DNA from 4 places in the Arthrobacter sp. PAMC25284 genome. Region 2 is predicted to be linked to each of the others. Evidence: riboswitches for the same ligand, from Rfam matches in the RefSeq annotation. Region 2 holds a riboswitch; each other region holds the start of a gene.

The links. Region 2 has a riboswitch for thiamine pyrophosphate ahead of KY499_RS12875 (ECF transporter S component). Riboswitches for the same ligand answer to the same signal wherever they lie in the genome.
Region 1: linked by a shared signal. The riboswitch ahead of KY499_RS16505 (FAD-dependent oxidoreductase) and the one ahead of KY499_RS12875 (ECF transporter S component) in region 2 are both predicted to bind thiamine pyrophosphate.
Region 3: linked by a shared signal. The riboswitch ahead of thiC (phosphomethylpyrimidine synthase ThiC) and the one ahead of KY499_RS12875 (ECF transporter S component) in region 2 are both predicted to bind thiamine pyrophosphate.
Region 4: linked by a shared signal. The riboswitch ahead of KY499_RS00965 (bifunctional hydroxymethylpyrimidine kinase/phosphomethylpyrimidine kinase) and the one ahead of KY499_RS12875 (ECF transporter S component) in region 2 are both predicted to bind thiamine pyrophosphate.

What each region holds. Positions count from the first base shown of each region.
Region 1 is NZ_CP080382.1:3,565,118-3,570,807, forward strand. It holds gene KY499_RS16490 (DEAD/DEAH box helicase) at 1-471, opposite strand, end outside; partial or broken gene KY499_RS16495 (RNB domain-containing ribonuclease) at 766-2,257, opposite strand; gene thiE (thiamine phosphate synthase) at 2,356-3,060, opposite strand; TPP riboswitch at 3,087-3,205, shown strand; gene KY499_RS16505 (FAD-dependent oxidoreductase) at 3,201-4,568, shown strand; gene thiS (sulfur carrier protein ThiS) at 4,622-4,858, shown strand; gene KY499_RS16515 (thiazole synthase) at 4,879-5,690, shown strand, end outside.
Region 2 is NZ_CP080382.1:2,786,733-2,792,422, forward strand. It holds gene KY499_RS12855 (Na+/H+ antiporter subunit E) at 1-324, shown strand, start outside; gene KY499_RS12860 (monovalent cation/H+ antiporter complex subunit F) at 321-599, shown strand; gene mnhG (monovalent cation/H(+) antiporter subunit G) at 589-1,017, shown strand; gene KY499_RS12870 (DUF4235 domain-containing protein) at 1,048-1,311, opposite strand; TPP riboswitch at 1,507-1,649, shown strand; gene KY499_RS12875 (ECF transporter S component) at 1,714-2,361, shown strand; gene KY499_RS12880 (ABC transporter ATP-binding protein) at 2,378-4,051, shown strand; partial or broken gene KY499_RS12885 (energy-coupling factor transporter transmembrane component T family protein) at 4,048-4,852, shown strand; gene KY499_RS12890 (UDP-N-acetylglucosamine 1-carboxyvinyltransferase) at 4,957-5,690, shown strand, end outside.
Region 3 is NZ_CP080382.1:111,086-116,775, reverse strand. It holds gene KY499_RS00500 (VOC family protein) at 1-704, opposite strand, end outside; gene KY499_RS00495 (amidohydrolase family protein) at 773-1,885, opposite strand; TPP riboswitch at 1,962-2,069, shown strand; gene thiC (phosphomethylpyrimidine synthase ThiC) at 2,038-3,879, shown strand; gene KY499_RS00485 (alpha/beta fold hydrolase) at 3,920-4,654, opposite strand; gene ffh (signal recognition particle protein) at 4,715-5,690, opposite strand, start outside.
Region 4 is NZ_CP080382.1:202,441-208,130, reverse strand. It holds gene obgE (GTPase ObgE) at 1-529, opposite strand, end outside; gene rpmA (50S ribosomal protein L27) at 647-910, opposite strand; gene rplU (50S ribosomal protein L21) at 971-1,279, opposite strand; gene KY499_RS00965 (bifunctional hydroxymethylpyrimidine kinase/phosphomethylpyrimidine kinase) at 1,635-3,170, opposite strand; TPP riboswitch at 3,153-3,250, opposite strand; partial or broken gene KY499_RS00960 (Rne/Rng family ribonuclease) at 3,361-5,690, opposite strand, start outside.

The sequences.
Region 1 (5,690 bases), 780 kb from region 2:
GGGCTCATACGCGCGTCCACCGTAGATCGTGGCGATCCGGGCGTTGCGCTTCCGCGACGCGGTTTCAAGGTCGCTCGCGACCTGCACGGCAAGCTCACGGGTCGGCACGATAACGAGGGCCTGCGGGGCGCCCGGCACCGTGAGCTTGTCGAACCCGGCGTCGTCGCGGCCGATCACGCGCTGCAGCGCGGGGATGCCGAAGCCCAGGGTCTTGCCGGTACCCGTCTTGGCCTGGCCGATGATGTCGTGGCCGGACAAGGCGACGGGCAGTGTCATGGCCTGGATCGGGAAGGGGTGGGTGATGCCGGCGTCGGCGAGCGACTCGACGATGTCGGCGCGGACCTTGAAGTCTGCGAAGGTCTTCTCGGCAATCTCGTGCGGCTTCTCGTCCGAGATGATGGTCTCTTCCGGCTCGATCGATTCCGTTCCGGACTCGTCGGTCAGAAGCTGGTGCGTGTGCAATTCACTCACAGGGAGTTTCCTTATTCCTTTTGGGCTGCGCGGCTTGCTCGACGGGGCCGGCCGGTTGGCCGTTCCGGAGCACGCTCAGGCGCGCAGGCAATTCCAGTGGAAGCCGATCGCGGGCTATCTAATTGCTGGCACTGGGGACCAGCGGGTGGATCTCAAGATCGCGTAGGGGCGGGCTTGTTGAATTCGAAAATCTTGGAAATCAACGACCGGGCATCCATATCTACCTCTTCAGTCTAGCCGTACGCGGCCGGGAAGCTCGACGGGGCCGTCGAAAACCGTCCGGAGTCCCCGGAGTCAGTCCACCAGCTCCAGCCGGACCTCGCGGGTGGCGATGTCGGCGGAGAGGATGCGCACCCGCACCTCGGTGCCCGATTCCAGCTCGCCCGGGCACCGGGCAGTCACCGCCGGATCGGCGATCTGGACGACGCCGGACGGGCCGTTGCCGTTGCCGTTTCCGTTGCCTTTGCCGTTAGAGCCGCCGTTGCCGTTCCTGGCGGGCTTCGCGCCCGAGATGACGACGGCGTCGAATTCCTGCCCGATATGGTTCACCAGCAGCGCCGCTTCAACTGTGTCCAGCGCCAGCCGCTCCATCCGTCCGGCCAGCTGGTCGGAGGACGCCATGATGGATGGCAATGAGGGCAGTGCGTCCCGTGCCCACGCAGGGACCTCCGTTCCGCTGCTCAGCGCCTCGCAGATCACCAGGACGAACCGGTCTACGAGACGCCGCAGCGGAGCGGTGGCGTGCGCGTAGGCGGTACCGATGGCTGCCTGCAGGTCGGCCTCTGGCTCGGACCCGTCAAAAGGGGTGTAGCCCGCGCCGCGGAACAGCATGCCGGCCGAATGCACGATCGCCAGTTGCCGGGGATCCGTCGGGTCAAGGGTCCGCAGGTACTCGCCGTAGCTCATTTCCCCGTCCCAGGGCTTGCCCAGGGCATGGGTTTGACGGTGGAAGTGCTGTAAGGATCCCTCATCGGGGGCGGGCATGGTGCGGAGGATGCCGACCTTGCCGTCGAGCATCAGCCGTGCCGCGGCCATTCCCGTCATGAGCGACATCTGCGCGTTCCAGTCCTCCACGGGCAGCGACGGGGCCGCGACGATCCGGTAGCCACCGTCGGGCAGTTGCTGAATCTCCTGCTCGGGCATGTTCAGGCTGGCCCCGCCACGGAGGCGCTCCAGTTCCACCCGCTTGATGCCGACCTCGCGGAGCAGTTGCAGCGCGGGCGGGGCGGTACCGGCATCGAGGTCGGCCTGGACGCCCTTGTAGCTGAGCTTGGCGCGGCTGCGGACCTGTGCCCGGCGCACCAGTGCGGAACTCACCTCTGCGGCGGCGTCGAGCTCAAACTCCCAGACGAACGCCGAGCACAGCTGGTCCGGGAGCAGGCTGCCGGCTGCTTCGCTGATCACTTCCGGGTGCAGCGGGATCCGGCCGTCGGGCGTATAAAACGTCTGGCCGCGGCGGCGGGTTTCCGCGTCCAGCGCACTGTCCGGAGTTACGAAAGAGGGGACGTCGGCGATGGCGTACAGCACCGTGTAGCCCGCACCGGACTGTTCGATAAACAGGGCCTGGTCCAGGTCGGTGGAGGACTCCGGGTCGATGGTGACGAACTCAACATGGGTGAGGTCCAGCTCCGGCATTTTGTGCTCGGCCACCGCAGTATCGGCGTCCCGGAGCACGTCTTCGGGGAACGGGCCCCGGGAGTTCCAGCGTGCTGCGCAGCTCTGAGAGCGCCGCCGCCAGTTGGTTTTTCTGCCGGTGGATGCTTGGGGCCAGACGATGATGGGACACGAAAATCAGCGTAACTCGAAATCCATGATTAGTCTCGGACCGGGCGCCGGCACCGGGCGCCGTTCACCCGGCGTCGTCACCCGGCGGCGGGCAGCGGCTCAGGCTGCGGCGGCGTCCAGTGCGTCGAGCAGCGACTTGGCAGCGTGGGCGGGATCGTCGGCGTCGGTGATGGCCCGGACCACCACGATCCGCCGGGCGCCGGCAGCAGCCACCTGTTCCACATTGCCCAGATCGATACCGCCAATCGCGAACCACGGCATGATGCCACCGGCGGGGCCGCCGGCATCGCGGGCCCGGTCCGCTTCGGCGGCGTACCGCACCAGATCGAGTCCGACGGCGGCGCGGCCCGGTTTGGTGGGCGTGGCCCAGACCGGGCCGACACAGAAGTAGTCCAGCGCTCCCGGTCCCTGCGCGGCAGCGATCGCGGCATCGACTTCACGGGGGCTGTGGGTGGAAAGTCCCAGCACCGCCGCCGGGCCCAGCAAGGACCGGGCGGCGCCTGGCGGGAGGTCTTTCTGCCCGACGTGGAGGACCGGGGCGCCCGAGAGCGAAGCGACGTCTGCCCGGTCGTTCACCGCCCAGAGCTTGCCGTGCCGCTGCGCCACCGCGGCCAGGACGCTAAGGAGCTCCAGTTCCTCGGCCGCCTCCAGCGACTTGTCCCGGAGCTGGATGATGTCCACGCCGCCGGCAAACGCGGCGTCGACGAAGCTCTCGAAGTCACCTCGGTCCCGGCGGGCGTCGGTGCACAGGTAAAGGCGTGCCGTCTGGAGGGGTGCTGAGTCATAAGAAGCATCTGGGCGCATGGCACCACAATAGTTGTTCTACACTGGGCGCATACCGCGGGAGCCAGTAGCAGCAGTCACATGCTGCAGGGCTGAGAGGGCGTCAGAGCCGACCGCTTGACCTGATCCGGTTAGTACCGGCGTAGGGAAGGATGCACGTTATGGACAGACCCTCCGGCACCGGCACCGGTGGACCCGGCCGCGACAAACCCGGCCGTGACGGCGCCGACGGCGACACCGCGGCGGAGGCCCGGTACGACGTCGCTGTGATCGGCGGCGGCGTCATTGGCCACGGAATCGCGCTGGCGGCCAGCCGCTCCGGCCGGTCCGTGGCGCTGATCGACGACGCTCCCGGCACCGGGGCCAGCTGGGCCGCCGCCGGCATGCTCGCCCCGGTCAGCGAACTGCACTACCAGGAAGAAGCACTCCTGGAGCTGATGCTCGAATCGTCACGGCTGTGGCCCGACTTCGCCGCCGGACTGGAGTGTGCGGCAGCAGCAGACAGTGGATCCGGCGCAGGCACGGATACCGGGACCGGATATCTGACGACGCCGACCCTCGCGCTGGGTGCCGACGCCGCCGACCGCAGGGCGCTCGCGGACCTGCGGTCCGTCCAGCAGGCATGCGGCCTGACGGTGGAACCCCTGACCGTCCGTGCGGCGCGCGGCCGGGAGCCGCTGCTGAGCCCCGGGATTTCCTGTGCCTTCGAGATCCCGGCGGACCACCAGGTGGACCCGCGCCGGCTGCTCACCCGGTTGGCGGAGCTGCTGGGCGCCGACGGCCGCAGCCGGGCGATTCCCCGGCGCGCGGCCGGGTTGCTGTGGGATGACGGCCGCGTGGGCGGGGCCATCCTCGCCGGCGGCGGCGTCATTCATGCCCGGGAGACAATTGTGGCCAACGGACTCGGCGCCCCGGACCTGGGCGGGCTGCCGGCCGGACTCACCTTGCCGCTGCGCCCGGTCTGCGGCGACATCCTTCGGCTCCGGGTCCCCGCCCACCTCCGGCCGCTGCTGACGTCCACGGTGCGCGGCCTCGTCCGCGGCGTCCCGGTGTACATTGTGCCGCGGCAGGACGGGACCGTAGTGATCGGGGCGACCCAGCGCGAGGACGGACCGGCCGCTGCCACGGGAAGCAACCCAGGGAAGGCCTCTGGCGGCGGGACGAACCGGAGCGGCGCCGTCGCGGTCTCTGCCGGCGGCGTCTACCAGCTGTTGCGGGACGCCCAGCAATTGCTGCCGGCGGTGGCCGAGCTGGAACTGCTCGAAGCCACGGCGCGGGCCCGGCCGGGCACCCCCGACAACGCCCCGCTGCTCGGCCGCGTGGCGGACCGGAACGCCGGGGAAGACGGCGGTGACATCGCGGGACTGATCATCGCCACCGGGTTCTTCCGGCACGGCGTCCTCCTGACCCCGGCAGCAGCGGCCATCTGCCGGGAGCTGCTGGATGGAACGGCGGATCCGCGCTGGGGCCGCTTCCGTCCGGACCGGTTTTCCACGGCCCGCCGCCCGGCAGCGGCCACGGCCCGGTAACGGCCGCCCGGAATCAAACGCACCACTTTCAAGAGCACACCTAAGGAAACAGCATGAACATCAGACTCAACGGAACGGAGCATACCGTCGCCGACGGCGCCTCCGTCAGCACGCTGGTCAGCCAGCTCACCGGCCGCGACATCGGCCACGACGGGCAGTCCGCAGACGGCCGGAAACTCGGGGTTGCCGTCGCCCGGAATTCCGAAATGGTACCGCGCAGCCAATGGCATGGGACGGCGCTCGCCGACGGCGACGACGTCGAACTCGTGACCGCGGTGCAGGGAGGATGAACGGCATGAAGGACACCACGATGAACACACTGCAGGCAACGCAGGAGCCCGCATCCGGTCCGCTCGAGCAGTCCAGCCGGGACCCCTTCGTCGTCGACGGCGTCCGGCTGGGATCACGCCTGATCATGGGAACCGGCGGGGCGCCAAGCCTGGACGGGCTCGGCGCTGCCCTCGTGGCCTCCGGGACGGAACTGACCACCGTCGCCATGCGCCGCTACTCGCCCGCTGAGACGGGCTCGCTGTTCCAACTGCTCCAGGACCACCAGATCAGGGTGCTGCCCAACACCGCCGGCTGTTTCACGGCTAAGGACGCGGTCTTGACCGCCGAACTGGCCAGGGAGGCCCTGGAAACGGACTGGGTCAAGCTCGAAGTCATCGCCGATGAACACACATTGCTCCCGGACGCCGTGGAATTGGTCGACGCGACCGAACAGCTGGTGGCCCGGGGCTTCAAGGTCTTCGCCTACACCAACGATGATCCGGTCCTGGCCCTGCGGCTGGAGAACCTGGGCGCGGCCGCCGTGATGCCGCTGGGATCGCCGATCGGCACGGGCCTGGGGATCCTGAACCCCCACAACATCGAGCTGATCGTCTCGCGGGCCTCCGTGCCGGTCGTCCTGGACGCCGGGATCGGTACGGCCTCGGACGCGGCCCTGGCCATGGAGCTCGGCTGCGACGCCGTCCTGCTGGCCACGGCAGTAACCCGTGCGCAGAATCCGGTACTGATGGGGGAGGCCTTCAAACACGCCGTGATCGCCGGTAGGCTGGCGAAAACAGCCGGCCGGATCCCGCGCCGCGAACACGCCCTGGCGTCCTCCGCGATGGAAGGCCG
Region 2 (5,690 bases):
GTGGTGGCGGCGAGCATCCAGCTTCTGGTGCTGGCCGTGGTGACCGGGCCGCGGGTGATCAGCGCCATCGTCGCGGTCCCCCTGCGCAGCCACTCCGATCTGCTGGTCACGGCCACGGGGCACGTCATCTCGCTGATCCCGGGCTCGCTGGTGGTGGAGGTGGACCGGTCCACCTCCACGCTCTACATCCACGGAATCAACGTCCGTACTGCCCGGGACGTGGCCCGGCTCCGCAAGGAGGTCCGCGACACCGAGGCCGGGCTGATCCGCATCATGGGGTCGCGCGAGGAATTGTCCGCCCTAAAACAGGAGGGGGGCGCGTGATGCAGCTCGTCCTGACCGTGACCGCCATCGTTTTGTCCCTGGCCGCCGTCGGAGCGATTATCCGGATCGCGGTCGGCCCCTCGCTGCTGGATCGGGTGCTCGCGGCCGACGTGCTGCTGGCCATTTTTGCGGCCGCGCTGTGCATCGACATGGCCGTGAACCGCCGCCTCAACAACATCATGCTGGTTGTGGCGATCTCCATCATCGGCTTTGTCGGATCCGTGACCGTGGCCCGGTTCGTCGCGGACCGAAGGGAGACTCCCCGTGACTCCTGAGGATTTCCCCGTCGAGGCAGTGATCGACGCCGTCTCCGCCGTCTTTATGGTGGCCGGCGCCCTGCTGTCGCTCGCGGCGGCCATCGGGCTGCTGCGTTTCCCGGATCTTATGAGCCGGATGCACGCCGCCACCAAACCCCAGGTGCTGGGTCTGTTCCTGCTGCTCTTCGCCCTGGGGCTGCAGATGCGGACCTGGTGGGTGTGGCCCGTCCTGCTGGTGGCCTGGATCTTTCAGCTGCTCACCGTGCCTGTGTCCGCCCACATGGTGGGCAGGGCAGGCTACCGGACCAAGCACCTGCACCCGGAGCTGTTGAGCACGGACGAGCTCGAAGCCGTGGTCCAGCAGGCGGCCGCCCAGCCTGATCCGAACGCCGACGACGGCGGGCCTGCCGGATCCGGCGCACCGCACGGCAGGTAAGCCGACGGCAGTCCGTCCGGCCGCTGGCGCTTAGACGATGTCCTGGGTTTTAGCGAAGCGGGTGATGGCCCGCTGGGTGCCACGGTTCGCGAGGACCTGGATGATGGCGCTGACCGACGCCGAGATGAGAGCAAATGTCAGTGCGTGGCGCAGGGTGGTGGGAACGTCGTCGTCGTCGCCTTTGGGCGGTTTGGACCCGGTGATCTTTTCCCAAGTGGTGTCGACCAACTTGGTGCCGACGAAACCGGCGAGCAGGCTGATGCCGGTGCCGAGCAGTTTGATGAAGAGGTTCATACCGGGACTCCTAGGGGGCGGGAACTGGACTTGACCAGCCTAACGTTTTCGCCGGGCCCGTCCATACCGGCCGTCCGGCTCCGGCTGCGCCGCCGGGACCGGGCAGAATACGTCTTTCGGCCGCCGAATGTTACTGCAGGCCGTGAAAGCGCGGCGCTTCAGGTGTAAGCTGGGCCACGCCCACAAGGGTGATTTTTAATACGACAGGGGAGCGCCGCCGGCGACACCACTGGAGAAATCCAGAGGCATCACAGGCGGGCGCTGAGAGTGCGGACAGCCGCAGACCCTCGAACCTGATCCGGTTAGTACCGGCGCAAGGGAGTCGAGTTCTCAGAGTGCCCGGTGCGGCGGCGGAAGCTGTCGGACCGGGCACCCTCCCCTCCTGTTCCTCAGGAGGACGGCATGACATCTGTAGTAACCAAGAAGACCAGCTATAACTGGCGCGTTGTGGACATCGTGGTGGCCGCGTTGATCGCGGTCGCCGGCGGCGTGATCTTCTGGGCCTGGTCCCAGGGCGCCAACGTGATTTCCGCGCCCATTAATGCACTCTATCCGCCGCTCACCGGCCTCTACGCCGGCGGCTGGATGATCCCGGCCGTGCTGGGCATGCTCATCATCCGAAAGCCCGGAGCCGCTTTGTTCTGCGAAACCGTGGCCGCGACAGGTGAGTTGTTCATGGGCTCGCAATACGGGGTCGCGGTGCTCACCTCGGGCCTGCTGCAGGGCCTCGGCGCGGAGCTGGTGTTCGCGCTGGTCCTGTACAAGAAGTTCAGCGTCCCGGCTCTCTACCGGAAGTTCAACCTGCCGGTGGCGTTGCTGGCCGGTGCCGGCGCGGGCCTGTTCTGCGGACTCAATGACTCGTTTACGCCGTGGGGCTGGAACATCGCCTATGCCGCACCGGACAAGCTTGTCTACATCATCTGCACCACCATCTCCGGAGCCCTCATCGCCGGCGGGCTGTCCTGGCTCGCGACCCGGGGCCTGGCCAGGACCGGTGTCCTGGGCTCGTTTGCCTCCCGCAAGGCCGCCACGGAGCCCGTCTTTTCCTGATCACGGGACAGCCCTCATGACATCGATTCAGGCAGTCCGCCCCGCGGCCGTCACGGCACGGGGTTGGGGCTGGCGGCATGCCGGGCGAGCCCGGCCCGCCGTGAATGCGCTGGACCTGGACATCCGGCCTGGCGAACGGGTCCTCCTGCTGGGCCCATCCGGCGCTGGCAAATCCACCCTGCTCCATGCCCTCGCGGGCGTGCTCGGCGATAGTTCCGCCGGTGAGCCAGGTGAATCCGGTGATACCGGGGATTCCGACGAGACCGGCAGCCTCCTGATCGACGGGGCCCCGCCCCGGGACCGGCGTGGCCGTGCCGGCCTGGTCCAGCAGGACCCGGAGACCCAGGTCGTGCTGTCCCGGGTCGGTGACGACGTAGCTTTCGGCGCCGAAAACCTATCGGTGCCTCCCGCGGAAATCTGGGCGCGCGTGCACGAATCACTCGACGACGTCGGGCTCGGCGCACTGTCCCAGGACCATCCCACGTCGGCCCTCTCGGGCGGACAGAAGCAGCGGCTGGCGCTGGCCGGCATCCTGGCCATGCGCCCCGGGCTGCTGCTGCTGGATGAGCCCACCGCCAACCTGGACCCCGCCGGTGTGCTCGAAGTCCGCGACGCGGTAGGCCGCTGCCTGGAAAAGACCGGGGCCACCCTGGTGGTCGTGGAGCACCGCGTTGCGGTCTGGAAAGATCTCGTGGACCGGATCGTGGTGCTGCAGCCGGGCTCCGCCACGGAGCCGGCAGTGCTGATCGACGGCACGCCGGACGCGGTGCTTGATCAGGCGCGGGACATGCTCATGGCTGCGGGCGTCTGGGTGCCTGGCCATGTGCCCGCCACCCGGGCCCGCACCACAGCCCGGCGGGGTGATGCTGCCGCACACGGTGCGGGACGGGGCGCCGGGCCCTCTGCCGCAGGCGGCGTGCTGCTCGCCGCGGAACAGCTGGCGGTTTCGCGCGCGCAGCCGCGACGGGCCGGGCTCCGGGACGGCTTCCGCCGGATTGCCCCGCAGCCCGTGCAGGCCGGGATCACCACCGGGGTCCGCGCCGGCGAAGCCCTGACCATCACCGGCCCGAACGGCGCCGGGAAATCGACCTTCGCGCTGACACTGGCAGGCTTGCTCCGCCCCGTCGCCGGAACCGTGAGCGCCAGCGATGCCCTGAGCGCCGGCGTCGGAAGTGACCCCTACCAGTGGAAGGCCCAACAGCTGATTGCACGGATCGGGACGGTGTTCCAGGAACCCGAGCACCAGTTCGTCACCGGCCGGGTGATCGATGAACTGATGTTCGGCCCCCGCCACCTCGGCTACGGAGAGGACCGGGTGGAGGAGCTTTTGGAGCGGCTGCGGCTGACCGACCTCGTGGATGCCAACCCCTACACGCTCTCCGGCGGGGAGAAGCGGCGGCTGTCGGTGGCCACCGTCCTCGCCGCCCACCCACAGGTGCTGGTCCTTGACGAGCCCACCTTCGGCCAGGACGCAAACACGTGGGCCGAGCTCGCTTCCTTCCTGTCCGAGCTGCTCGATGCCGGAACCGCGATCGTCTCCGTGACCCATGACCAGGAATTTACGGCAGCCCTGGGCGGTACGGAACTCAGCCTCGGCGCTCCGGGCCGCGCCGGGCGCGGCAGCCGGGAGCACGGCGGGGGCCACCATGACCTCCGGGGCCGCGAACTGCCCGGGGCGGCCCCGTCATGAGGGATGCCCTGGCCCTTCGCGGCAACCGGTCCGTGCTGACCCGGGCCAACCCGCTGGCTAAGTTCACGGCCGTCGTCCTCATTACCTTCGTGCTGGCGTTGTCCATCGATTGGGTCTCGGCCTCGGTGGCACTGGCGTTCGAACTGCTCCTGTTTCCCCTCGCCGGCCTGACCCTGGTCCTGCTGTGGCAGCGCGGATGGCCACTGATCCTGGCCGCGGCACTGGGCGGATGGAGCACCGCCATCCTGGCGCCGGACACCGGGTCCATCCTGGTCGACACCGGGATCTGGTCCATCAGTGAGGGCTCCTTGCAGCTGGGGTTGGGGTTCGCGCTGCGCGGGCTCGCAATTGCCCTCCCCGCCGTGCTGCTGATGAGCTGCACGGACCCCACCGATCTGGCTGATGCGCTCGCCCAGAAGGCAAAGCTGCCGCACCGCTTTGTGCTGGGAACCCTGGCCGCGATGCGGCTGGTGGGGCTGATGGCCGAAGAATGGCAGACCATCGGGATGGCCCGGCGGGGCCCGCGGCGTGGGCTCGCGCGGCAACCCCTACCAGCGGATCCGGGCCACCCTGGGGCAGAGTTTTGGACTGCTGGTTCAGGCGATCAGGCGCGCTTCCCGGCTCGCTGTCACTATGGAAGCCCGCGGTTTCGGCGGGGCCGAGCGGACGTGGGCACGCCCTTCGACGTTCAGCGGCCTCGACGCGTGGGTCCTGCTGGGCGGCCTGGGAATCGCCGCCGCCGCAGTTGGCGCCGCCCTCGGAGCCGGTACATGGAACATGGTCTTCCTCGCGCAGCAGTAGCGGCCGCTGGCCAGGTTATCGCATGATGTGGGTATGAGGGGGCGAATCTGCGGACCGGGCCGCACTTCCTGCCTCGGGTAACTCATCTGTGATATTTTCGTGGAATGACTCAAGAGACTGCAGAACACGTTGGCATCCTGCTCCGCGACGCCCGGGGAGAGAAAGGCTGGACCCAAGGGCAGCTCGCCGCCGAGCTCGGGACGAGCCAGAGTGCCATCGCCCGGATGGAGCAAGGCAAACAGAACCTCAGCCTCAAGATGATCCAGCGGCTGGAAGCCATCGTCGGCCGCAGCATTGTCAAAGTGGGCCGGCCGCAGATGACCCACCTCAGGGTGGAGGGCGGCCGTACCCTGTCCGGCGCCGTCGACGTCAATAGCAGCAAAAACGCCGGCGTCGCGCTGCTGTGCGCCAGCCTCATCAACCGCGGCACCACTACCCTGCGCCGCCTGGCCCGGATCGAAGAGGTCAACCGGATCGTCGAGGTCCTGACCAGCATCGGGGTCGAGTGCACGTGGCTCAACGTGAACGACCTCCGGATCCGCCGGCCCGCAAAACTGAACCTCGACGCCATGGATGTCGAGGCCGCCCGGCGGACCCGCAGCGTCATCATGCTGCTGGGGCCACTGCTGGATGAATCCGCGGGGTACCGGCTCCCCTACGCGGGCGGCTGCGACCTCGGCACCCGAACGGTCGAGCCACACATGCAGGCGCTGCGCCAGTTTGGTCTCAGCGTTGAGGCCACGGCCGGCTTCTACGCGGTACAGGCTCCTCCGGCGGACGGTAAGGACCGGTCCTTCGTGCTCAGCGAACGCGGCGACACCGTCACCGAAAACGCCAT
Region 3 (5,690 bases), 1.2 Mb from region 2:
GGTCCGGCGCCGCGGCTGTTCCAGACGTTCATGGCCATGTGATGGTGATAGCCGCCGGCGGAGACGAAGAGGGCCTGGCCGTGCCAGCCGGCGGTCTTTTCGAAGCCAAGCGTTCCGACGTAGAAGTCATGGGCGGACTGCACGTCGCCGACCTGGAGGTGGACGTGTCCGACGCCGGCCGCGGTCCCGCGCTGCCCGGTCACCGATTCCTCGGTCAGGAATTGTTCGAGGAATCGCTGCGGCGGGAGGGCCAGGCTGTCCATGACCACATTCATGCCGTCCCAGGACCAGGCATCGCGGGGCCGGTCCCAGTACAGCTCAATCCCGTTACCCTCGGGATCGGTGAAATAGAAGGCCTCGCTGACGAGGTGGTCCGCGCTTCCAGTGAAGGACTGCGGCGCGTACTGCGCAGCGCTGGCGACCGTGGCGGCCAGCGCAGGCTGGTCCTCGAACAGCAGCGCCGTGTGGAAGAGTCCGGCCTCGCCGCGGGAGGGGATCCTCAGTCCGGGGGCCGGGGCGAGGTGCACAAGGGGTTTACGTCGGCGGCCGAGGTAGAGCCCGCCGTCCTGCTCCGCCACAATGTCCAGGCCGAGGGCACGCTGATAGTAGTCCGACATGAGTTTCATGTCCCCCACCTTGAGCATCACGGTGCCCATGGCGAGTTCGGCGGGAAGAAGATCCTGGGTGCTGGTTTCTGCGGTCATGGGCGCTCCGGTGTTCCTGCGGCCACCGACCCTCGATGACCCTACATAAGGCTAAATTACTTGAAGCTTCAATTTATTCCTAATGGGCCGGTTGCTGCCGGAGCGACCGGTTCGCCGCGAAGGACAATGTGCTTGAGTTCCTGCAGGGTGCCCAGATTGGTCCGGGGATCCTCGGCGCAGACCAGGACGTCGGCGCTGGCCCCCTCGCTGATCCCGTCGGCGCCGAGCCAGTCCCGTGCGGACCAGGTCCCGGCGTCGAGGGCCGCCCTGGCCGGCAGGCCTGCGGCGTGCAATGCCTGGATTTCGTCCACAATGCGCCCGTGCCGGATTACGCTCCCGGCATCAGTGCCGGTGTAAATCGGAACCCCGGCCTCGAAGGCCTCGAGGATCCGCTCGCTGCGGCGCTGCCAGAGCGAGCGCATGTGCGCGGCGTAGCGCGGAAACCTCGCCTCGGCCTGGGCGGCAATGTCCGGGAACGTGGCGATGTTGATCAGGGTAGGGACGATCGGGACGCCCTGCTCCACGAAACGCGGAAGGTGCCGGGGAAGGAGCCCGGTGGCGTGCTCGATGCAGTCGATCCCGGCGTCGAGCATGTCATCGAGCGTGTCCTCAGCGAAACAATGCGCCGTCACCCGCGCGCCTTCGTCGTGGGCCGCCTCGACGGCGTCCTTAAGTACTCGGGCCGGGAAGCTCGGGGCAAGGTCCCCGGCGTCACGGTCGATCCAGTCCCCGACGAGTTTGACCCAGCCGTCCCCGGCCTTGGCCTGTTTCCGCACAGCCTCTACGAGGCCTTCCGGTTCAACCTCGACGGCGAAACCCCGCAGGTACCGCCGGGTCCGGGCGATATGCCGTCCGGCCCGGATGATGCGCGGCAGGTCGGCCCGCTGCTGCAGCCAGCGGGTGTCGTGGACAGCCCCGGCGTCGCGCACCAGCAGGGTGCCGGCGTTCCGGTCCGTGAGCGCCTGTTCCTCGGCGGTATGGTCCGGGACATCCCCACCGGGTCCGAGTCCGATGTGGCAGTGGGCGTCCACGAGGCCCGGGATCACCCAGCCGGCGAGGACCCGGTCCGGTCTGACGGCAGGCCGCCGGAAGGTCAGGACGCCGTCGACCGACCACAGTCCATGCTCTTCCCGGTCCGGGGCGGTCAGCACCGGGCCGCTGAACTCGATGATCCTGTTCATGACTCCAAGCGTAGACCTCCTGCCGGCCCCGGCCCGGTCATATCACGGCACCTGGTCCGGCGTGTGGTAGCTTCATCTACGACCACACGGGTGCCCTTGCAGGGGCTGAGATCGGGCTGATGCAGCCTGCGACCGTTGAACCTGTCCGGGTAATGCCGGCGAAGGAAGTGAGTAATCCTTTGAGCACCACAGAAATACAGCACAGCCCTGCCCAAGATGAAGCACCCGGTACAACGGAGAGGGCTGAAACCCAGTCCTTGAAGTCGCACTCGCTGGCTTACATCGCTGACGACACAACGGGGATCCGCGTCCCGGTCACCGAAATCGCGCTGGAAATCTCCCCGAATGGCGAGCCCAACGCCCCGTTCCGGGTCTATCGGACGGAGGGCCCCGGCAGCGATCCCGTGGTGGGTCTCGAGCCGTTCCGCGCCCCGTGGATCGAGGCCCGCAAGGACACCGAGCCGTACAGCGGCCGGGAACGGAACCTGCTCGACGACGGCAAGTCGGCCGTGCGTCGCGGCGCCGCCTCCGCCGAGTGGAAGGGCACACAACCGGTGCCCCGCCGCGCCGTCGAAGGCACGACCGTAACCCAGATGCGCTACGCAAAGCAGGGCATCATCACCCCGGAAATGCAGTTCGTGGCGCTGCGGGAAAACTGCGATGTGGAGCTGGTTCGCAGCGAGGTGGCGGCCGGCCGCGCCATCATCCCCAACAACATCAACCACCCCGAGTCCGAGCCGATGATTATTGGCAAGGCCTTCCTGGTCAAGATCAACGCCAACATCGGGAACTCGGCCGTCACCAGCTCCATCGCGGAGGAAGTGGACAAGCTGCAGTGGGCCACGAAGTGGGGAGCGGACACCGTCATGGACCTCTCCACCGGAGACGATATCCACACCACCCGGGAGTGGCTGATCCGCAATGCGCCCGTCCCGATCGGCACCGTCCCGATCTACCAGGCGCTGGAAAAAGTCAACGGCGAGGCCAACGCGCTCACCTGGGAGATCTACCGGGACACAGTGATCGAACAGTGCGAGCAGGGCGTGGACTACATGACCGTCCACGCCGGCGTCCTCCTGCGCTACGTACCGCTCACGGCCAACCGTGTCACGGGGATCGTGTCCAGGGGCGGTGCCATCATGGCGGGGTGGTGCCTCGCACACCACCAGGAAAACTTCCTGTACACGCACTTTGACGAGCTGTGCGAAATCTTCGCCAAATACGACGTCGCGTTCTCACTCGGGGACGGGCTGCGCCCGGGCGCGACGGCGGACGCGAACGACGCCGCGCAGTTCGCCGAACTGGACACCCTGGCCGAACTGACGAAACGGGCGTGGGAATACGATGTCCAGGTCATGGTGGAAGGTCCGGGCCACATTCCCTTCCACCTCGTCCGTGAAAACGTCGAACGCCAGCAGGAACTCTGCCAGGGCGCCCCGTTCTACACGCTCGGCCCGCTGGTCACCGACATCGCTCCCGGCTATGACCACATCACCTCGGCAATCGGCGCCACCGAGATTGCCCGCTACGGCACGGCAATGCTCTGCTACGTCACGCCCAAAGAACATCTCGGGCTTCCGAACAAGGACGACGTCAAGACCGGCGTCATCACCTACAAGATCGCCGCCCACGCTGCCGACCTCGCGAAAGGCCACCCGGGCGCCCACGAACGCGACGATGCACTCTCCAAGGCGCGGTTCGAATTCCGCTGGCGCGACCAGTTCGCCCTCTCCCTGGACCCGGTCACGGCCGAATCCTTCCACGACGAGACGCTGCCGGCAGAACCTGCCAAGACGGCCCACTTCTGCTCCATGTGCGGACCGAAGTTCTGTTCCATGCGGATCAGCCAGGACATCCGCGACGAATACGGATCCGCGGAGTCGCAGGCCGCGCTGGCCGAGATGGCAGCCGGGATGCGGGAAAAGAGCCAGGAGTTCCTCGCCTCAGGCGGGAAGGTTTACCTTCCGGAGCTCTCAGTCGGCGGCCGCGCCTAGCCGGCCGGACGGTTGCCGGAGGATCCGCGGACGGTCCCGATCAGCACGCCTGGGCGTGCTGGGACCGGCTGACTTCGGCAATGAATGAACGGATGATCCGGCGGCCTTCCGCCGAATCCTGGGGCCGGTGCCCGCCCGCGGCGACGTGGTGCAGGGCGCCGGTCTCCCGCAAATAGCCGGCGATTTCCTCGTAGAGCGGTTCCCAGCCGCCGGTCAGGACCAGGGTGGGCACGCCGGGGACGATCTGCAGCGGCGCCTCCCAGGGCGGCGCCTGCAACCGCAGCCGCCGGGCAGCGCGGACGGCCTCCGGCGTTGTCGCCCCGGGGGCGTCTGCGGAGAACGCCCGCCGAAGGTACTCGCGCTGAAAGTCTTCGTCGCTGAGCTGATGGCGGACGTCATACAGGGGCTGCATCAAGGCCCGGTGCGCCGCCGACGCCGGCAGTTCAGCCGTCAGCGACAGGCAGGCCGGTTCCACCAGGGTGAGGGACTGGACAAGATCGGGCCGCTGGACGGCGGCCATCATCGCCGCGATGGCTCCCTGCGAGTGGGCCACGACGTGGCCGCCGGCCTCACCGCGGCCGTCATCGGCCAGCGATGCCAGGACTATGGCGGTGTCCGCGGCGAAGTCCGTTTCAAGTGGTTCAGCGTCTGGTTCAAACCCGTGACGCCGGAGGAAAAGGGCATCGTAGGAGAGCGCCAATCCGTGCTGCTTCGGCCACGCGGCAGCCCCGAAGCTGCCTGCCCCGTGGACAAAAACTACGCGCTGCTTGAACATTCTCTAACCCTAGGGCACCGACCCGTCAATCCGGCGGGCGACATAGCAGCGGTTGGCGGGTTACTTGTCTCCGCCGAGGAATTTATCGAAGCCCTTGGGCAGGTTCAGCTGGGAGGGATCAAAATCCCCGCCCTGCTGGCCGAAGGAAGCTCCGGTCGGCAAGGCCTTGGCCCCTGCCGCGCGCCGGGCCTCCGCGTCGCGAAGTTCCTGGGCGGCCTTGGCGGGGTTGCCGGAGCGCGCCTTCTTCTTCGGCGCGTTCTTGGCACCCTTGCGGGCCGCTCCCCCGGCGCCCGGCATCCCCGGCATGCCGGGCATCCCGCCGCCGGCGGCCATCTTCTTCATCATCTTCTGGGCCTGCGCAAACCGCTCCAGGAGGCCATTGACTTCGGAAACGTGCACGCCGGAACCGCGGGCGATGCGGGCGCGGCGGGAACCGTTGATGATTTTCGGTGCGACGCGCTCGTGCGGCGTCATCGACCGGACAATCGCCTCAACCCGGTCGATCTCGCGTTCGTCGAACTGCTCCAGCTGCTGCCGGATGTTCTGCGCGCCCGGCATCATCATCAGCATCTTCTTCATGGAGCCCATGTTGCGGATCTGCTGCATCTGGGCCAGGAAATCGTCGAGGGTGAAGTCTTCCTGGTCGGCGAATTTCTTCGCCATCCGGGCTGCCTCGTCCTTGTCCCAGGACTTCTCGGCCTGCTCGATCAGGGTCAGGACGTCGCCCATGTCGAGAATGCGCGAGGCCATCCGGTCCGGGTGGAAGAGTTCGAAGTCGTCCAGGCCTTCGCCGGTGGACGCGAACATTACCGGTTTGCCGGTGACGGAGGCGACGGACAGTGCGGCACCGCCGCGGGCGTCGCCGTCGAGTTTGGACAGCACAATGCCGGTGAAGTTAACACCCTCATCGAAGGCCAGCGCCGTGTTGACGGCGTCCTGGCCGATCATGGAGTCAATCACGAACAGGACTTCGTTGGGAACGATGGCCCGGCGGATCTGGCGGGCCTGTTCCATCATCTCGGTGTCGACGCCGAGA
Region 4 (5,690 bases), 1.3 Mb from region 2:
CGATCAGGCTCGACTTGCCGGCAGAGGGGAAACCCACCAGTGCGATGTCCGCGATGGATTTCAGTTCCAGGACAATGTCACTGGATTCGCCTTCGATGCCGAGCAGTGCGAAGCCGGGGGCACGGCGCTTTTGCGACGACAGCGAGGCGTTGCCGAGTCCGCCGATGCCTCCGGCTGAGGCGATGTATTCAGCGCCTTCAGTGACGAGGTCGGCGAGGACCTCCCCGGCCTTGGTCTTGACCACGGTTCCGACGGGCACGGGCAGGATCAGGGTTTCGCCGTTCTTACCGCCGCGCCAGTCGCCCATTCCGGGGCCGCCGTTGGTGGCGTGCCGGTGCGGGGCGTGGTGGTAGTCGAGCAGGGTGGTGGTTTGCGGGTCGACACGGAGGATGACGTCGCCGCCGTTACCGCCGTTGCCGCCATCGGGTCCGCCGAGCGGCTTGAACTTCTCGCGGTGGACGGAAACACAGCCGTGGCCGCCGGTACCGCCGGATACGTGCAGTACTACCCGGTCTACAAAGCTCGCCACGTGGATCTCCTCAGTGCTGTTCCCCGGACCCACACGAGGCCCAAGATGATTCTAATGCGGTTAAAACACCGGTGGAGCGGACCTAATGGCCCGCCCCACCGATTTGAAAACTATGTACTACTCTGCCGCTGCTGCAGCCACGATGTTGACAACGCGGCGGCCGCGGCGGGTGCCGAACTCGACAGCGCCGGGGGTCAGTGCGAACAGGGTGTCATCCCCGCCGCGGCCAACGCCTGCACCGGGGTGGAAGTGGGTGCCGCGCTGGCGGACGATGATCTCGCCTGCGGAGACTACCTGACCGCCGAAGCGCTTGACGCCGAGGTACTGGGCGTTGGAGTCACGACCGTTGCGAGTGGAACTCGCGCCTTTTTTATGTGCCATTTGAAATGCCTGCCTTTAAATTCTGGGGAATCTGCTGAAAACCTGAACAGTAACGGTTGGTTACTTGATACCGGTGATCTTGACCTTGGTCAATTCCTGACGGTGACCCTGGCGCTTCTTGTAGCCGGTCTTGTTCTTGAACTTCTGGATCACAATCTTCGGACCACGGAGGTCCTCAAGGATCTCAGCCGTAACCGTTACCTTGGCCAGGTCCGCGGCAGCGGACGTGACCTTGTCGCCGTCAACCAAAAGCAGTGCGGGCAGCTCAAATGTGCTGCCGGCTCCACCGGGGACGCGGTTCAGGGTAACGAAGTCTCCAACGGAAACCTTCTCTTGGCGGCCGCCTGCGCGGACAATCGCGTACACCACTGGGGAACTCACTTCTCTCGACGTTTATTACTAGATTTGCGTGCGGAACCCCGGTCCAAGGAAATTGGCCTGGCTCACGCTGTGCCTCAACGCCGGTGGATTCCCCGGGGGAACCCATGAGCTATCCCCGGAATAATCACACTCGCGTGGCGAATGAATCATTCTCAGGGTCATAACCCAAGTGTTGGCGTAAGCACCGAAGATCCAGAATACGCTAATTTTGCCTTCGGCCGCAAATGAGGCTGGTTCGGGATGGAAGTACGTGGTAAGCGCCACACTGCTTCCGCAGGGTGGTGCCGCGGCGACTTCCCGAACCGTGCCCGTCCATCCTACCGGCTGCACGGGCACTTGTGGTTCAGCCGTGGGTTCTCGGCGCGTCGAAGAATTCCAGCTCATAGCGGGAGGACTCAGCGAAGGCCCGCGTCATCGCGTCCCGCTCCGTGCGGGAGGCGTACTGCGCGGCCGTGTCGGCGTAGGCGATGGCCTGCCGGGTCGAGGCGGCAAATTCCTCATCGGCGTAGGTACGCAGCCAGTCCGCGTAGGGGTGGCCCGCCGGCGCCCCGGCGTCGAGGAACCGGGCATGCAAGGTGGCGCCGACTTCGGCGTAGAGCCAGAAGCACGGCAGGACTGCGGCGACCAGCACCCCGTAACTGCCCGTAACCGAGGCAGCCAGCAGATGGTCCACGTAGGACTTGGTCACCGGTCCCGGCGCCGACGCCGTCGGCCGGGTACTGAGCCAGGTCCGGTGCAGCTCGGATTCGACTTCCAGGCACTGCTGCGAGGAACGTGCCCAGAACAGCTGTTCGGCTTCCGTGGGCGCCAGGGCGGAGACCCTGGCCAGGACACGGGAGTAGCCGTTCAGGTAGATGGCGTCCTGGGCGAGGTAATAGGCGAACTCTTTCTCGGGCAGGGTTCCGTCGCTCAGTCCCCGGATGAAGTCGAGGCCGTAGATGGCCTCGAGGTCGTCGGTGGCTCCGGCCCGGAGGTGCGCGGCGAATTCGCCGGCAACCGGTGTCTGCTGCAGGTGGTGGAAATGGTGGACCGGTCCGTTGCCGGAGCCGACGTCGAGCGAGCCCGCTGTCCGCAGAGCTCCCTGCAGCCATGGCTTCACCTCGCGCAGCGCCGCCTCCCAGTCACCCACCCGGACCTGCACGGTGGCCAATGCCGAGGAGAGGGAGCAGCCGGTACCGTGGCTGTTGCGTGTAGCCACGCGGTCCCCCTGCACCTCGATGGTTTCCTGGCCGAGCACTCCCCCGGTGTTGATGAGCGCGTCCGGGCAACTGCCGGCGTCGCTGCCTGCCAGATGGCCGCCTTTGACCAGGACGGTGGTTTCAGTCCGTGCGGCCAGCCGCTTCCCCTGGGCCAGGGCCTCGGCCCAGTCCGCGGCGACCGGTTCATTCAGGAGGATGGCCAGCTCAGCGAGGTTTGGGGTGATCAGGTCGGCGAGGGGCAGCAGGGCCTGCAGTGCGGCCTCTGCGGTGTCCTGCAGCAGCCGGTCGCCACTCGTGGCCACCATGACCGGGTCCAGCACGACGATGGCGGGGTTGGTCCGTTCGAGCCAGGCGTGGACCGCCCCGATCACCGCAGCGTCTGCCAGCATGCCGATTTTGACGGCGTCGATGCGGATGTCGTCGCTGATCGCATCCAGCTGGGCGGTGAGGAAGTCCGCCGGCGGGATGTGGACGGCCCGCACGCCCCGGGTATTCTGCGCGGTGAGGGCGGTGATGGCAGCCATGCCGTAGCCGCTGTGCGCGGCGATGCTCTTCAGGTCGGCTTGAACCCCGGCTCCGCCGGAGGGGTCCGAGCCGGCGATCGTCAGCACACGGGGAATCCGGACCGGCGACGATGCCTGTGGCTGGTACGCGAGAAATGATGAGGACAAAAGGGACATCCCTTCGCCGGTGCTAACCGGACAGGTTCAACGGGTTTGGATCTCAGCCGGCCCGATGCGCGGCACCCCGTGTCAGGTGTCAGCCTAGCTCTCCCGGCGGTCCTGTCCTTAACCGGCCGCGGGTTCCGTCCGGCCCCGACGTATTGTTACGTCTGGACCGGGCGGAACCTGCGGCCGGTTGGCTGAGGACCTACAACTCGGACGCCGGGACTCCGACGCCGAGGATGATCGGCTCGTTACCGGCAGCCTTCACCGCAGCCGCAGCCGGGGCCTTGGCTTCGTGGACGGCGACGGCGGAGACCGGGGCGGAGACTTCGCGGTGTTCAACCGTGGTCTCGTTGGCTGCCCCCTGGGCGCGGCTGGCGCTCCGGTTGCGGCGGCCACGCCGGCTGCGGGGCGCTGCGTCGTCCGCGCCTGCGTCCGCGACGCCGGCCGGGGAATCCGTCCCAACGCGCGGAGCCGAAACCTCGGGTGACCGGAGTGCTGCCGGTGCCGATGCAGACCCGGCGCCATCCTGTTCGCCTTCGCCCAGGTGCGCGAACGCTTCAGTGAGCAGGTCCAGGGTCAGGGCCGGAGCCTGGGATTCCTGATCATGCTCAACGAACGGCAGGACCACCTGTTCGCCGCCGAACGTCAGGACGGCCCCGGTACGTCCCGCTGCCTCCTGGTCTTCGTCCAGCCGCCCCGTTGCTTCCGCACCGGTATCTGACCCGGTGTCGTTGTGGTGCGCCGCCGCAATCTCGTCGTCGTGCAGGTGCGCGGCATGCGCCGCGGCGGCGATGTTCGCCAGAGCCGCCCGGGTGGCTTCCGCCTTGGCGTGGCGTTCCGCCTCCGTCGGTTCGGGGTGCGCTGCTGCAGCCGGCGCGGCGGGCGCTGCCGGGTCCGACTCAGCGGTCCCCTGGCCACCGCGTCCACGACGGCGGCTCTTGCGTTCGGTCCGGACAGCCGGCTGGTTCTGGTTTTCGGTCCGCGGCACATAGTGCTCGGCGGCGACGGTGTTGGCGCGGCGGTGCTCGACCGGCTCGTCGTGGGTGACGATGCCGCGGCCGGCGCACGCTTCACACTGCTCGCCGAAGACTTCCAGCAGTCCGGTGCCCATGCGCTTGCGGGTCATCTGCACGAGTCCGAGCGAGGTCACCTCGGCGACCTGGTGCTTGGTGCGGTCCCGGCCCAGGCACTCCACCATGCGCCGCAGCACGAGGTCCCGGTTCGATTCCAGCACCATGTCGATGAAGTCGATCACGATGATGCCGCCGATGTCGCGGAGACGGAGCTGCCGGACGACCTCCTCGGCGGCTTCGAGGTTGTTCTTCGTGACGGTTTCCTCGAGGTTGCCGCCGCTGCCGGTGAACTTGCCGGTGTTGACGTCCACCACGGTCATGGCCTCGGTCCGGTCGATCACGAGGGATCCGCCGGACGGCAGGAAGACCTTCCGGTCCAGAGCCTTATGGATCTGCTCGTCGATGCGCCACGCCGAGAAAATGTCCGTGTCCTTGGTCCACTTTTCGAGCCGGCCGACGAGGTCCGGAGCGACGTAGGTGACATAAGCCTCAATGGTGTCCCAGGCTTCCTCGCCGGAGACGATCAGCTTGGTAAAGTCCTCGTTGAAGACGTCGCGGACCACCTTAATGGTCAGGTCCGGTTCTCCGTAGAGCAGTTCAGGGGCGAGGATCTTCGTCGATGCCGACTGGCCTTCGATACCCTCCCACTGCGCGCGGAGGCGGTTGATGTCGTGGGTCAGTTCTTCCTCGGACGCACCTTCGGCCGCGGTGCGGACGATGACGCCGGCGTCTTCCGGCAGGCGGTCCTTGAGGATGCGCTTGAGCCGGTTGCGCTCGACGTCGGGCAGCTTGCGGGAGATGCCGGTCATGGAACTGCCGGGCACGTAAACGAGGTACCGGCCGGGCAGCGAGATCTGGCTCGTCAGACGGGCGCCCTTGTGACCGACAGGGTCCTTGGTCACCTGGACCAGGACGGAGTCGCCGGACTTCAGCGCGTTCTCGATCCGGCGCTGCTTGCCTTCGAGGTTAACGGATTCCCAGTTCACCTCGCCGGCGTACAGGACGGCGTTGCGGCCGCGTCCGATGTCCACGAAGGCAGCTTCCATCGAGGGCAGCACGTTTTGGACTTTGCCGAGGTAGACGTTGCCGATCAGCGAATCCTGCTGGGTCTTGGAGACGAAGTGTTCGGCCAGGACGCCGTCTTCCATCACCCCGATCTGAATTCTGTCGTCGCGCTGGCGGACAATCATCTGCCGGTCAACGGATTCGCGGCGGGCAAGGAATTCCGCCTCGGTGATCACGGTACGGCGGCGGCCGGTGTCGCGGGATTCGCGGCGGCGCTGCTTCTTGGCCTCAAGCCTGGTGGAGCCCTTGAGCCCGGTAACACGGTTGTTGACCGGCGCCTCCGAGGCAGCCCGCGGGGCGCGGACCCGGGTCACGGTGTTGGGCGGGTCGTCGTCGCCCCCGCCGGTCAACTCGAGATCCTGGTCGCCGCGGCGGCGGCGGCGGCGGCGGCGCG